Regions from separate parts of the Clostridium budayi genome, predicted to be linked through region 1. Evidence: riboswitches for the same ligand, from Rfam matches in the RefSeq annotation. Region 1 holds a riboswitch; the other holds the start of a gene.
What was found. A riboswitch is a leader RNA that binds a small molecule or an ion and turns the genes downstream of it on or off. The one in region 1 is predicted to bind lysine.
Positions count from the first base shown of each region.

Region 2: another riboswitch for lysine. It lies ahead of ACZ5TJ_RS06445 (APC family permease); the one in region 1 lies ahead of lysA (diaminopimelate decarboxylase).

Region 1 is NZ_AP042456.1:606,670-614,671, forward strand. It holds gene ACZ5TJ_RS02830 (PadR family transcriptional regulator) at 1-98, opposite strand, end outside; gene sfsA (DNA/RNA nuclease SfsA) at 770-1,462, shown strand; gene ACZ5TJ_RS02840 (NAD(+) diphosphatase) at 1,533-2,030, shown strand; gene ACZ5TJ_RS02845 (hypothetical protein) at 2,086-2,427, opposite strand; gene ACZ5TJ_RS02850 (DUF1576 domain-containing protein) at 2,417-3,667, opposite strand; gene ACZ5TJ_RS02855 (beta/alpha barrel domain-containing protein) at 3,837-4,517, shown strand; lysine riboswitch at 4,636-4,799, shown strand; gene lysA (diaminopimelate decarboxylase) at 4,964-6,259, shown strand; gene lepB (signal peptidase I) at 6,272-6,778, shown strand; gene ACZ5TJ_RS02870 (DUF3006 domain-containing protein) at 6,992-7,213, shown strand; gene lepB (signal peptidase I) at 7,213-7,800, shown strand; gene ftsH (ATP-dependent zinc metalloprotease FtsH) at 7,827-8,002, shown strand, end outside.
Region 2 is NZ_AP042456.1:1,370,564-1,378,565, forward strand. It holds gene ACZ5TJ_RS06430 (serine/threonine-protein kinase) at 1-1,076, shown strand, start outside; gene ACZ5TJ_RS06435 (hypothetical protein) at 1,166-1,525, shown strand; gene ACZ5TJ_RS06440 (APC family permease) at 1,685-3,514, opposite strand; lysine riboswitch at 3,750-3,923, shown strand; gene ACZ5TJ_RS06445 (APC family permease) at 4,003-5,328, shown strand; gene ACZ5TJ_RS06450 (ClbS/DfsB family four-helix bundle protein) at 5,552-6,067, shown strand; gene ACZ5TJ_RS06455 (hypothetical protein) at 6,174-7,175, shown strand; gene ACZ5TJ_RS06460 (threonine/serine exporter family protein) at 7,191-7,646, opposite strand; gene ACZ5TJ_RS06465 (threonine/serine exporter family protein) at 7,650-8,002, opposite strand, start outside.

The DNA of each region.
Region 1 (8,002 bases):
GAAATTTCGCTTATTAATTCATAGCCATAGCAATCTTTTTTAGAAAGTACAGATAGAACACATAATTCTAGGACACCCTTTTTAAGTTGAGTATTCATGTGATTATATTACTCCTTTATCTCATATTAGTAAATTAATACCAATTAATAGCTATAGTATACAATAAGGTATTGTTTAATACAAGATAGTGAACTATGAATAATATGTATTTTAAGAATATTATAAGAATTATTAAGATTCGTTTATAAAAAAATTATAATAAAATAATTGACAAAATCTCTGAAAACGTTTAATATTAAATTAAAGATTGAGCCAAATTGCAGCCAACAAAAACATATTCATATAAATTTTACGCCTTTAGATTACATTTTCTAAGGGTTATTTTTTTTGCCATAAAACTGTGAATAACTTAAGAAATATGGGTAAAATATAGTATATTATAACCTTATTTTTACAAAATAATCAACAGGTCTCAAACCTTGGTAAACAGAGGGTTTATAAGGAATTTATGTTGAAAATGTGGATAAGTTCACCTAAAATGTGGATAAGTTGTTTTATATAGTAAAATTATTAACATAACATAATTAGACACAATATATACTTTTTGCAATAATAAATGTAACAATATAGTGGAATTTGTATAAATAAATATTATTGATTAAAATTAATTGTATAAAAACGATATATATTGGCAGAAGAAATTAACATTATGCACAAAACTGTGGATAAAAAATGTGGATAATGTGGACAAAGATGGAGGAAATGCTAAATGAAGTATGGAAAAGACGTATTAGAAAGTAAATTTATAAGTAGACCAAATAGATTTAATGCAGTTGTTAATTTAAATGGAGAAGACATAACGGTTCACGTTCCAAACACAGGAAGATGTAAGGAGCTTTTGAAAGAAGGGGTAACTGTACTTCTAAGAAAAGAAGATAATGAGAATAGAAAAACAAAATATGATTTAGTAGCTGTGTATAAAGGTGATAAACTTATAAGTATAGATTCTCAGATACCAAATAAAGTAGTTCTTGAAGCGTTAAAGAATAAAAAAATAGATAAGCTTAAAGAATATCCTATTATTTTAAAAGAAAAGACTTTTGGAAATAGTAGATTTGATTTTAAATTAGGAAAAGAAAACGGAGATGAATATTATTTAGAAGTAAAAGGGGTTACTTTAGAAGAAGACGGTAATGCTGCCTTTCCTGATGCACCAACTGAAAGAGGAAGAAAACACCTTTTAGAGTTAATAGAAGTTAAAAATAGTGGAAGAGGAGCTGGTGTTTTATTTTTACTTCAAATGGATGGAATGAAGAGTTTTAAGCCAAATGATGAAACAGATAAAAAGTTTGGAGATGCATTACGAGAAGCAAGGGATGCTGGAGTTGATATATTTGTTTATGAATGTTTAGTAGAAAGAGATGGTATAACATTAACGAAAGAAGTAAAAACTAGTTTTTAGAAAATTAACTTCTAAAAGAATTATGTATACTTTATAATATAGTTAACTATAGAATACGGGAGAGAATAATATGAAGTTTGAATATTGTCCAAAATGTGGAAGAAAATTAGAATTATTTAATTGTTGGGATGAAGGATATGTACCCTATTGTAAAGTAGATGATACTTTGTATTTCGATACCCCAAAGCCATGTATAGTTGTTGGAGTTATTAAAGAGGATAAAATACTGTTATTAAAGCAAAGTTATATATATAAGCATTCAAAAGTCTTAATTTCAGGATATGTAGATCAAAATGAACGAGCAGAAGATACTGTCCATAGAGAAGTACTTGAAGAAGCTGGTATAACTATTAAAGATGTTACTTACTTAGGTTCAGACTTTGTTAAGGATAAAGATCTATTTATGCTAACGTTCATGGCAAATTATGAAAGCGGAGAAATTAATAAATCAGATGAAGTTGAAGGTATTGGCTGGGTAGATTTAAAAGATGCATTATCACAAATGGAAGAAGATATAATAGGTAAAAAAGTAGTTAAGAAAATTATAGATATTAGAAACGGTAAATAGAAAATAAAGCCAAAGATAATTTATATAAGTTATCTTTGGCTTTATTAATTTAAATTTATTCGTTTCTAGTAAGTTTAATATGAAGAATGGAATTTTCATATGATACTTCACATTTATCAGTCATCATTCCAACTAAAGATAACTCACAGTCAAAGGCATTATCTCCACTAAGTTGCCAGTAATATTGTTCAACTTCATGTTGACGTGGAATGTTTAATGAGTGAACTAAATTATCAAAGTCTTCTTTTGGTAATTTATTAATGATAGCATTAATTGTTATTACTGAAGTAGAATTATCATTTTTTATATTTACGGTAACATCATTAGATGCAAAATGATAACAAAAAGATACTATTTCATTAATTATTTTTAAGTTTTTTTCAGTTTTAAATTTCATCTGTGCGAACCTCTCTTTTGAAAGTAGTTATAATTGGTAGTATAATCATTGCGACAAAACCACCTGCAAGTCCATTATTATAAAGATTTAGCCCCCCATGAAGATATCCTACATTTGATACTAATGCTACATGAAGCATTCCAGTAATTATCCCTATTTTCCATCCGAATTTACCTGAGATAGGAGCAAGGCAAGTACTAAATAATATTGCTAAAAGAATTCCTTCATCAGTGATATTAAATACACTAATTGAAGCAGCGATTGTTGCACCTAGCATTACAGGAATAATGTTTAATAAGTGTTTACCAAAGCATCCAAAACCTATTATAGTAAATAATCCACCGATAGTTGGACCATTTATATCACCACCTATTAAAACTAAGTAAAAGGTTGAAAATAATCCTATAATCCCCATATTTATATAAGCGCTATTTCCAAATAATAAGTAAAAATCAGAAACTAACTTACCAGATTGTTTATTTATTTTAGTTAAATTTGTTTTTATATCTCGTCCAAAATAAATTCCAACACTTATTAAGTAAAGACAGATTATTATTATAAATACTAGGAAAAATTTATTATTTCCAGTACTCCATATAAGTTGAGTTTCAAAATCAATTCCAACAAATCTAAATAGAGACATAAGTAGTGTAGCTAAAAGCCCACTTGCAAACCCAATATTATAAAGATTATATCCACCATGAGAGGATATACAATGAGCTGCAATTGGAGCTAATATAAAACCTATTAATACTCCAATTAATCCGCCACCTAATGATCCTAGTAAAATATTATTAGAAGTAAATCTAAGTTGACTTACTGTTGGAGCTAGAGTTGTTGATAGAATCATAACTAGTGCATAATTTAGTAGTGGAGCTTTTTGATACTTTGAAAATAAATAAACACCAAACATAACAGGCCATATATTAAGAATATTTTTTCCAAAGAAAGAGAAACCAGTCATAAGCCATAAGGCCATTATAGTTGATCCATTTGGCTTTATACCTAGAAGGTATAATATCAAAATACTAATTAAGCTAGTAAGTGCAGCATTTATTAAAGTAGCACCGATTCCCCCAATAGATATATAATCTGTTATTAAAATATCTGGAGTTAATATAATTGATTTTAAACCAGTTAAAATCTCATTAGGTGAATCAACAAAAAAGGCTGTAACAATAAAAAATAGGTATAAAGCAATTAATATTTTGTAAGGTAAAAAAAGCTTACGTTTTGTCATCACAGTCTATTCACCTCAATTTATAGAGTTATAAATATTATAATATATAAATGTATACGTTATCTATAATAAAATGTTGAAAATTTTTTAATATAAAATATTTTCAGAAATAAAAGTTAAGGCTATAATAAAGTGTAAAGTTATTAGATATTTTGGAGGGAGAAAGTAAATGATTAAGGAGAATGAAAAATACGTACCAGAAATATCAGGTACATTGAGAAATCATATAATAGAAGCGCCATCAGTAATAAGAAGATGTAGTGGTATAAAAATCTTTGGAAAAAGAATAAAATCTATAATGTTTTCAACTGATGTTGCAATGATAAAAAATACAAATGCAGATGCTATTATGGCGGTATATCCATTTACGCCCCAACCCAAAATAACAGAAGCTATAATAACAGCAGCGGATGTTCCAGTATTTTGTGGAGTAGGTGGAGGAATAACTCAAGGAAGAAGAGTTGTAAACTTAGCTCTAGATGCAGAGTTTAAAGGAGCTATAGGAGTAGTTGTAAATGCACCAACTTCAAATAGTATTCTTAAAAGAATTAGAAAAACTGTAGATATCCCAATAGTAGTAACTATAGTATCAGAAGATACAGATATAGATGATAGATTAAATTCAGGTGCTACTATATTAAATGTTTCAGGAGGAAAAAATACTCCAAGAATAGTTAGAAAAATAAGAGAAAAGTATCCATTGATTCCTATAATAGCAACAGGTGGACCAACAGAAGAGAGTATAATAGCAACAATAGAAGCAGGAGCTAACGTTATAAGTTATACACCACCATCATCAGCTGAGATTATGGGAGACCTTATGGACGTATATAGAGAAAAAGGTATTTAAAAATACATACAAATTTAGAAAAATGTATTAGATTTTAACTAAATGAAAAATTTTATTGAAAAAATAGAAAAATATGGTACAATAATATAAAAATATAATATTATGGTAAAAGAAACAGCCCTAGGGTAGAGGTGCCGAAATTATTAGTATTTTTCTCGAGACGCAATCTATGAAGGAAAAAGAAAGGAAAATCGGCCGAAGGGTTATATTTGCAAGATATAACTCTGGGTATACATATAACATATGTATAACTGTCACATAACGTGGAGAGCTACAAGGACGAATTGCATATCTAATATTTAATTATATAAGTAGTATTTATAATACTTTTTATTGTTGAATATTTTTTACGTGATAAGTAGACCTTATAACCCCACACGCTATTACCCGTCACAGTTTGTTCTGTGGCGTTTTGTTTTACTTAAAATAGAGTGGAGGAATCGTTTATGAAATTATTTGGTACTATGAAAACAGAGGAAAATTCTTTAGTAATTGGAGGAATAAAAGCTACAAAGTTAGTAGAAAAGTATGGAACTCCTTTATATGTAATGGATGAAGAATTTTTAAGAAACAATTGTAGAAAATATTATAGCTCATTTAAATGTGGTAGTAGAGGAAATAAAGTAGCATATGCAGGAAAAGCATTTTTAACTCTTGCAATGTGTAATTTAATAAATGAAGAAGGATTATATTTAGACGTAGTTTCAGGTGGAGAACTTTATACAGCATATAAAGCAGGATTTCCACTTGATAAGGTACTATTCCATGGAAATAATAAAACATTAGAAGAGATTGATATGGGGGTACGTCTTGGTGTTGGAACTTTTGTTGTTGATAACCTTTATGAAATAGAGCAGCTAAATCAAAAGGCAAAAGAACAAGATAGAATTCAAAATATTTATTTAAGAATAACACCAGGAATTGAAGCTCATACTCACGAGTATATAAAAACTGGACAAATAGACTCAAAGTTTGGTTTTGCACCAGTTGGAGATAATATTATAAATGCAATAAATAGAGCCATAAAATTAAAAAATGTTAATTTGTGCGGTCTTCACTGTCATATAGGTTCACAAATTTTTGATATTGAACCTTATGAAGAGGCTTCCGAAGTAATGATAAAACTTATGAAAAGAATAGAGGAGAAAACAGGATACCTAATTGAAGAACTAGATTTAGGTGGAGGATTTGGTATTTATTATAGTAAAGATGATTCTCCAAAAGAAACAAAAGAATATTGCGAAGCTATTTTAAATAAAGTAGATAATGTCTGTAAAGAGATAGGACTAAAAAGACCGACACTTATAATTGAACCTGGAAGATCAATAGTTGGTAATACTGGATTAACACTATATACTATAGGTTCTATAAAAAATATTCCATCTATTAGAAAGTATGTTTCAGTTGATGGAGGAATGACAGACAATATAAGGCCTGCTTTATATAATGCTCAGTATGAATGTATAGTTGCAAATAGAATGATATATGAATCAAAAGAAAAGGTCACAATATCAGGAAAGTGCTGTGAATCTGGAGATATACTTTTAGAAGGAATAAAAATACCATCAGTTTTAAGCGGAGATTTGCTTGCTGTAATGTCTACTGGTGCTTATGGATATTCAATGGCAAATAACTACAATAAGATTCCAAGACCAGCAGTTGTTATGGTTAAAGATGGTGAGAGTAGAGTAATATGCAAGAGAGAAAGTTATGAAGATATGATAAGAAATGAAGTGGGTTAATAAGGAGAAAATATGGGTGTTAGATTTATTAAAAATTGGGTTATTCCGATAGCTTCAGCAATTGTAGTTGCAGTGCTTATAAATAAGTTCTTAATATTTAGAGTTGAAGTTCCAACTGGCTCTATGGAACCTACGATAAATGTAGGAGATAAATTTTTAGCAACAAAGGTATATAACTTTGATAACATTAAAAGAGGGGATATATTAGTTTTCTATAATGAGGAATGTGAGAAAACTATGATTAAGAGAGTAATAGGATTACCTGGAGATAAGATTAATATAAATGGTGATTCACTATATGTAAATGGAGAAAAGTTAGAAGAAGATTATGTAAAGTATCCGCAAGAAACTTTTGGAAGTTATGAAGTTCCAGAAGGAAAGTATTTTTTCTTAGGAGATAATCGTGCAAATTCAGCTGATTCAAGATATTGGGTTAATCCATATATTGATGAAAAAGACATCGAGGGAAAAACTCAAATTAGAATTGCACCTATTAAAAATTTTGGTAGTATAAATTAGATAATTAATATAAGCTATTTTTATAAATTACATTCTTATAGATATATGAATGATATTTATGAAAATAGCTTTTCTTATTAACAAAATGAAAATAAATTTTTCAAAAACCTTAATAAATTAAATATTACTGAAAGAAAATTGACAAAAAAGTATGTTATAATTATTAAAGAATATGGAATTTTCAGAAAGGTTAAAAAGGTCGATAATATATTTATGAAGGAAAAATATATAGTTGATAGAATAGAATCAGAACATTATATCCTTGAAACATCTAGTAGTAAAATGATAAAAATCCCTAAAAGCAAAGTAAAAGAACCTTTAAAAGAAGGAGATGTACTTTATAAGATTGGGGAAGAATATATCTTTAATAAGGAAGCTACACAAAAACGTATTGATGAGATAAATGAGCTTATGAAAGGGATGTGGGAGGAATAATGAATGAAGAAAAAAACGAAATAAAAATTACAGATTATACAGAGAAAAGAACAGAAAGAAATAAAAAGAATAGTTTATCTAAGAAAAACAATTTATTTTTTGATTGGGTATTACCAGTAATCATAGCAGTTGTCCTTGCAGTACTTATTAACAAGTTCTTGATATTTAAAGTATACATTCCTAGTTCCTCAATGGAACCAACATTAAATGTTGGTGACAATCTTTTTGTAACAAGGGTTTACAATCCAGAAAAGCTACATAGGGGAGATATTGTAGTTTTTGATTCTAAGGAATTAAATGAAACAGTTATTAAAAGATTAATTGGTCTTCCAGGAGATACAATTAAGATTGATGGTGGAGTTGTATACGTAAATGGAAAGAAATTAGATGAGCCATATGTTAAAAATCCAATGGATACATATGGGGAATATAAAGTTCCAGAAGGAAAGTATTTCTTCTTAGGAGACAATAGGGCAAATTCTAATGATGCACGTTTTTGGAAGAATCCGTACATTGATGGTAGTGATATAAGAGGAAAAGCACAAATTAGAATATATCCGCTAAATAGAATTGGCTTACTAGAATAATAATACAAAAGAGAGAGGTGGAGTAAATGCAACAAGAAAATAAAAAAAGAAATAAAAGTGGGATTATATATTTTATAATAGCTTTAGTTATAATAGCGTCTTTTAACTACGTAAGAGAAACTTCTATGAATAAAGAAATTACGTATACCAAGTTCCAAGAGATGGTTAAAAATGAGCAAATTTCTAAAGTTGTAATAACAAG
Region 2 (8,002 bases), 760 kb from region 1:
ATAATCTAAATAATATACCCAAAATATATGAAATATTTCAAGACGATAATACTTTGACTATTATAGAAGAATATATTAATGGAGATACACTTAAAGAAATTTTAGATAGAGAAGGCATTATAAAGGAAGATGTAGTAATAGATTATATATTAACTTTATGCGATACATTAGACAAGCTACATAACCTAAATCCAAAAGTAATACATAGAGATATAAAACCTTCTAATATAATTATAAGTAATGATAATATTTTAAAATTAATTGATTTTGATGTATCGCGTGAATATAAAGAAAATAAAAGTGAAGATACAGTAATACAAGGAACTGAAGAATATGCACCACCAGAGCAATTTGGATTTATACAAACTGACGAAAGAAGTGATATATATTCTACAGGAATCCTTATAAATGTATTAACAACAGGGGAGTATCCAAAAAATAAATTAAATAAAGGTAAATTAGAAACTATTATTAAAAAATGTATAGAGTTCTCACCAAATGATAGGTATCAAAAGGTAATAGATTTAAAAGAAGATCTTTTGAAAATAAAAAACGGTTCAAATAATGATTTGATAAATAAGATATCATATAGAAATGATATTAAATATGAAAAGAAATTTTCAAAGTCTTTAAAAAATAAAAAAGATTTAGATATAAATAAGAAAATTTCTAATTTAAAAGAAAAAGCAAATAAGATAATAATAAAAGATAAGAAAATTGAAAATGAAAAAGAGAAAGAAAAAATAAGGATTAAAAACTTTTATAAAGTTATTCCAGGCTTTAGAACGGGGAAGAAATGGAAGGCTGCTTTAGCTACTTTAACATACGTATTTTTAATATTAACATTTTTTATAGAAAGAGAAACAGAGGGTGTTAAAAATGAAATATTAGAGAATGCATCTATGGTAACTTTAATTTTATTACTTATTTTTTTATACTCTAATTTTTTAGGTGTAAAAGAAAAGTTACCATTTATAAAAAGTAATAATAGAATAATAAATTTACTTGGATATATATTATATAGTATTTTAATATTTATAATTTTTGGAGTATTAAATGATATGTCAAGAATTTAATTTGTATGCTCTAAGCATACCAATTTCTATTAAATAAAACCTATAATAAAACCATAGCAAATATGAATTGTTTTTAGGAGGAATTTAATATGAAGAAAAGAAGTAAAGTATTAATTATATCAGCTATACTTGGGGTATTATATTCAATATTTTTAATAGTTAATTTTGGCGGAGCTATGTCTAGCGCTTCATCTGACGCAGAGGCAGTTGGAGGAGCTATAGCAACAGCACTTGTTACACCACATATGATTTGCGTAGTACTTGCAGCTATATTTAATTTAATAGGAGCTTTAAATAATAAAGCTGGATTTGCACTGACAGGTGGAATATTATATTCAGTTGCAGGAGTTTTATTCTTAATGTATATACCTTTTGTTATACCAATGATAGTTTTAAGTTTTGTTGGATATTCAAATGTTAAAAAGATATTAAAGGCAAAAGAAGTTTAGTTAATAAATTTTACTTAAGCATAACTTTTATAATGTTAAATTGTATAAGGGATATTTATATAAGTAAGTATTACATAGATAAAGTTTAAGGGAAATATTAAGTAAAATTATATTATAAAAAGGTCAACTTTTACGTTTAGTAAAAATTGACCTTTTTTATTATTTAATGATATAAGGTATAGTTACAATTGCAATGTGCTTTTTTGTAAGTAGTGAAGTCCTCATAATTAAAGTAAGTTGATTATGAAGAAAATTATCATGAATATGACTAGAAATAAGTTGTGGGAAAACAACTGTTATTTTATCATCCTTCCAAGTTTCACTACTCATCTTTTGAAGAAACTTACAAAATGTTGTACGAATTTCTCTATAAGGAGCTGGCAAGAATGTTATTTCCTCATAAATTCCAAAGTCTTTTAAACTTTTTGAAAGCTTAATGTCATTATTAGGATCAGTTGATACGTGAACTATAGTTATATCGCTTTGAAGAGTTTTAGCGTAGTTATAACACTTTACAAAACTCTTATTAAGAGAATCTATAAGTAACACTGTATGATTTTTATGAGGAACTTTTGCATATTCAGTTATATTTTCACAAGAATTAATTTTTAATTGGTTATATGCATAGTCGTAATATTTTTTAACTCTAAGCATACTAAAGACTAGTATAGGAATTATAATACATATAATCCAAGCACCATGAGTAAATTTTGAAACTGTAATTACTATTAAAGTAAATGCACTTACTACAAGTCCAACACCATTTACAAATGCTTTATGCCTCCATCCTTTTGGTCTTAATCTATGCCATTTAACTAACATACCACTTTGAGAAACTGTAAAAGATATAAATACACCTATAGCGTAAAGTGGTAATAATAGCTCTAAATCTCCTTTAAATATAATAACTAACAATATTGAAATTGTTGATAATAAAATAATACCATTTGAGTAACTAAGTCTCCTTCCTACATTACCTAATTGTCTTGGTGCAAATCCATCCTTTGATATTATTGACCAAAGAAGAGGAAGTCCAGAAAATGCAGTATTTGCAGCCATAAGCAATATTATTGCTGTTGTAAACTGAATTATATAATAAAAAATATTATTTCCAAAAATTTCAGTTGCCATTTGAGATATTAAAGTTTGAGATTCATTAGGAATTGTATAATAAAGCGTTGATAAATATGATAGTCCGCCAAGTATTAAAAATACTAATAATCCTAAGAAATATAAAACATGTTTGGCATTCTTTTGTGATGGTTCTTTAAAAGCTGGAACTGCATTACTAACAGCTTCAATTCCAGTTAATGCTGTACAACCTGAAGCAAAAGCTTTTAAAAATAGTAAAGCGGTTATGGATTTAGAGAAACTTGGTAGTTCATATATTGGCTTTGGAGTATATCCTAAAACTTTAACTTTTATAATACCAACTACTATCATAAAGATAATAGAAAATGCGAAAAGATAAGTAGGAATACCAAATAGCTTTGAAGACTCTCTAATTCCACGTAAGTTTCCAATAGTTAAAAATAATATAAGTAATATTGTAATAATAATCTTATATTTAGAAAGAACTGGAAATGCTGATGTTATAGCATCACAACTTGCAGTACTACTAACTGCAACAGTTAGTATATAATCTACTATTAAAGCTGATGCTGCAAGTAAGCTAGCTTTTGTTCCAAAGTTATCTTTGGCAACTATATAAGCACCACCTCCAGTTGGATAGCAATCTATAACTTGTTTATAAGAACATATTAAAAAGAACATTAAAAGCAATATAGCTATTGTAACTAATAACATGTACTTATATGATGCAAGTCCTGCGTAGGGTATTAAAACACCAAGTATTGCAGCTCCTGCATAAGCAACAGAAGATATAGCATCGCTTGATAATATAGGAAGTCCCCACAATGCATTATATTTTTGATTTTTAAGTTCTTTTGTCATTAATGGTTTCCCAATTAATAAATGAGAAATTTTCATAAATTCCACCTCTATAATGATTTTTTTTGAAACGATTTTTAAATTATAAGCTGAACTAGTGAACTTGTTATTAACACTTAATACACTAAGTTTAAAAGAATATAAAGTTTTTTTGAATAAAGAAGTTAATAGGCAGAATCTTACATAATAAGACAAATTTAAAAAATAATTGACAAGTATAAATATTTTTTATACAATTGACTGAGTTAATAAAAAATTAAAATATTATTAATTGATATAAGATAGAGGTCGCAATAATAAAGAGTATTATTAATGAGGTAAGCACGATGATTTAATAAAAAAGGTATTATTGCCGAAATATATACTTAATGCTTTAAGAGTATATGTTGGGTTTGTATATAACATATGCAAAACTGCCACAATACTTATGTGGTGAGCTATCTTTGTGTTTGTAATAAATTTATGCAAGCTCAAAGTTTATAGCTTTAGGGCTTATTTTTTTGCCCGAATTTACTTAGGAGGGGAACATGGAAGAAAGAAACTTAAAAAAAGAAATTAGCTTGTTTATGGCCACTATGCTTGTATGTGGTAACATGATAGGTTCAGGAGTATTTATGCTTCCTGCAACATTAGCACAATTATCAGGACCACTTGCAACGATTATAGCTTGGGTATTAACAACAGCAGGATCAATACTTATTGCAATGTCTTTTGCAAACCTTGGTTCAAAATATCCTACAACTGGAGGAGCATATCAATATACAAAGATAGCATTTGGTGAATTTACGGGATTTTTAAGTGCATGGCTTTATTGGAATGGTTCTTGGATTGGAAATGCAGCTATAATAGTAGCACTTTCAAGTTATAGTGCAGCTGTTATTCCATTTTTAAGAGATCCATTAGCTTCAATAATATATACTAGTGCAATATTATGGATATTTACAATTATAAATATAATAGGTGTAAAAAAAGCAGGAAAGCTTCAAACTATAGCTACAGTATTTAAAATTGCATTTTTTGCAATATTTATTATAGTAGCATTTATTAATTTTGATTCAGCAAACATATTACCTTTAATACCAGAAGGAAAAGGATTAGGAACAGTTTCACTTGCAGCTACATCAACACTTTGGGCTTTTGTTGGTCTTGAAAGTGCAACAGTTACTGCTGGAGAAATAAAAAATCCAGAAAAGAATGTAAAGAAGAGTACAATATATGGAATGATAATTGCTGCTATAGTATATATCTTAATAAGTGTTGCTAGTATGGGAGCAATGTCAAATGCAGAACTTGCAAATAGTCAAGCACCACTTACTGATATATTAACAAAGTTCTTAGGAACAGCAATTGGTAAGCCAATAACTATAGCTGTAGTTGTATGTATACTTGGAACAACAATCGGATGGCTTTTATCAACTGCTCGTGTGGCTTTTGCAGCCGGAGAAGATGGGGTATTCCCTAAATTCTTTGGAAAACTTCATCCAAAATATGAAACTCCAGCAAATGCTTTAATAATGGGATCAGTTTTAGTAAATATTCTTTTAATCATGAACTTCCAAAAGAGCATGGTTTCGGCATTTACTTTTATTACCATATTAGCTACTTTATCATTCTTACCAATATACCTTTTAACATCAGCTGCTGAAATAATGTTAATGTTTAAGGGTGAAAAAGAATTTACGTTTAAAATATTTATAAAAAGAGCTATAGTTCCACTATTAGCATTTATTTATTCAATATGGACTATATATGGTTCTGGAGCTGAAACAGTAATGTGGGGATTCATACTTATGTTAATAGGAATTCCATTCTATATATATAACCATCATAAAAATAAAATAGAAGAAGTTTAAAAGATATTTTAGAGTGTCAAAATGATTGGCACTCTTTATTTTTATTCATATAACCCAATTTAAATAAAAAATAGCTAATTTAATTCATGCATCATTAAATGATGTTATATTTATATTTTTGCTGGAATTATAATCCATATATTATGTACAATAATAATATAAAGAATAATTGCAGTTAAGATTTAGTTATATTGATGAATGAGAATTAGAAAGTGGTGAAAAAATGATAGGATATCAGAATAAACAGGAATTAATTTTAGAAATTTCAAATCGTGCTAAATTATTTATACAAGAATTTGATGATATTGATGAAAAGGATAAAGATATATTACTAGATGAAGTGGATAGAACTCCAAATCAAATGATTGCATATCAATTAGGATGGATGAATTTATTACTTAGCTGGGAAAGAGAAGAACAGGAAGGGAAGATTGTCATAACTCCAACTCCAGAGTATAAATGGAATAATCTTGGTGGTTTATATAATAGTTTTTACGAAGAATATAGCAAATTTACGCTTAAAGAATTATGTGCTGAATTTATAAAGAAGGAAGAAGAAATTATAAAATTAATAAACAATTATACAGATGAAGAACTATTTCATAGAGGAGGAAGGAAATGGTCATCATCAACTCCATCAAATTGGCCAATATGGAGATGGATTCATGTTAATACTGTTGCACCATTTAAATCATTTAGAACAAAGGTTAGAAAATGGAAAAAAGTAAGATATAGATAAATACAGATTGATTTGAAGCTGAGAGCATCTTGTTTAAAATATTTTGTAATATTACATAAGTTTTTTTCATATATATTTTAGAAGAAAAATATAGGAGGAATATATAATGAAAAAGACTTTATTAAGCGTTTGTATAATGGCTAAAAATGATAGCGATAATATACTAGAATTGTTAGATAGTATTAAAGATATAGCAGATGAAATAAATGTTTTAAATATTGGATTGAAAGATAATTTAGAAGCAGTAAGAAGTTTTAATAATACGAATATATATGATTATAAGGAAAACTGTAATTATAAAAATATATTAATTGATAAGTCTAATTCTAAATGGATATTAATTTTAAATAATGAAGAGATTTTATCAGATGATGGAAAAGAAAATATTATTAAAATTTTAAATGAAGCTGATGATTTTAAGGGGCTTTATATTAGAAAAATTTCAATTATAGAAGGAAAAAGAAGAATGTCTTATAACTCATTAAGATTATTTAAAAAAGATTCTAATATAAGGTTTAATGAAAATATTTGTGATGGTATATATGAAAGTATTTATAAAAATTATGGTGGAAAGTCTATAGGATTTACTGATATAGAAATATATAGCTATGAAAATGATAAGTACTCATTTGCTATTTTAGAAAGTACTAAAGAGAAGATAGACACCTTAATTAATTTAGGTGATAGTTTTAAAAATCTTAATTACTATTTTAAATTAGGAAATGAATATGGAAAGATAGGAAATTATAAAGAAGCTATTAAGAGCTATGATAAAGCTCTAACTAAGAGAGACGAAAATAGTGATGAAAATATATATAAAAGATTATTACTAAATAAGATTAAAGCGCTTCATCAAAGGGGACTTTATAGTGAAGAAAGTACTGTTATTAAAGATGTATTAAAAGAATACAGTGATTTTAGGGATTTATACTTTATGGAATGTCTTTTAAGTGTTGAATTATGCGAGTTTTCAAGAGGTAGTAGTGCTTTAAATAAATATATTGAGACTAAAAAAGATATTAAATTCCCTTCAAGTGAGTTTGAAGAAGTTGTTGATATAGAAGAATTAAATAAAAAGTTAAATGGACTAAATAATATTTTAAAATAAATAAAAAAAGCTTGATTAATTTTCAAGCTTTTTCTTATTTTTAAGTTTAAGTTTTACGCTATAATATCTTCTAGTTATTGTTGAAACAAAAATTACTCCAAGTGCTAAAGAGCCTGCACTTGCTAGAGTGTTTAAACCAAGTTCTAGTGCTTTATCAACATCACCAGTTACTACTTGATACATCGTATAGTACATTCCAGAACCAGGCACAAGAGGGATTAAAGCAGTTATAACAAGTGTTGTAACTGGTGTTTTTAATTTTCTTGCAAGTATTTCAGAATATATACTAAAAGCAACAGCGGCAATAAACATAGATGCTGGTACAGATAGAGCAAATTTCAATGAAAGTGCATATACAAACCAACTGATAGCACCACCGATTGAAGCAAATAAAAGATTTTTTCCATGTATATTAAAAATTACACCAAATCCAAATGTTGCTATAAATGAAAGGAGAGTTTCTAAAATTATCATTTAAACACCTCCTAAAACGTTAAGCCAGAAGCTAATAACGCCACCAGTACCAACTGCAATAGCAATTGCAACTAAAAATGCTTCGCTAGTTTTTATAATTCCAGCTAAATAATCTCCAGCTATCATATCTCTAATAGCATTTGTAATAGCAAGACCAGGTACTAAAAGCATAATAGAACCTATTATAGTGTTATCTATATTAGTCACAAAACCTAAATTCAAACACAAAATTGCAGATGTGGCCGCAGCTCCTGCACAAATTGTGTTAATAAAAAATTCGTTTAATGACATTTTCTCGAACTCAATTGCTAAAATTTTTATTAATATTCCAATTAAAAAAGCAGCAATAGAAT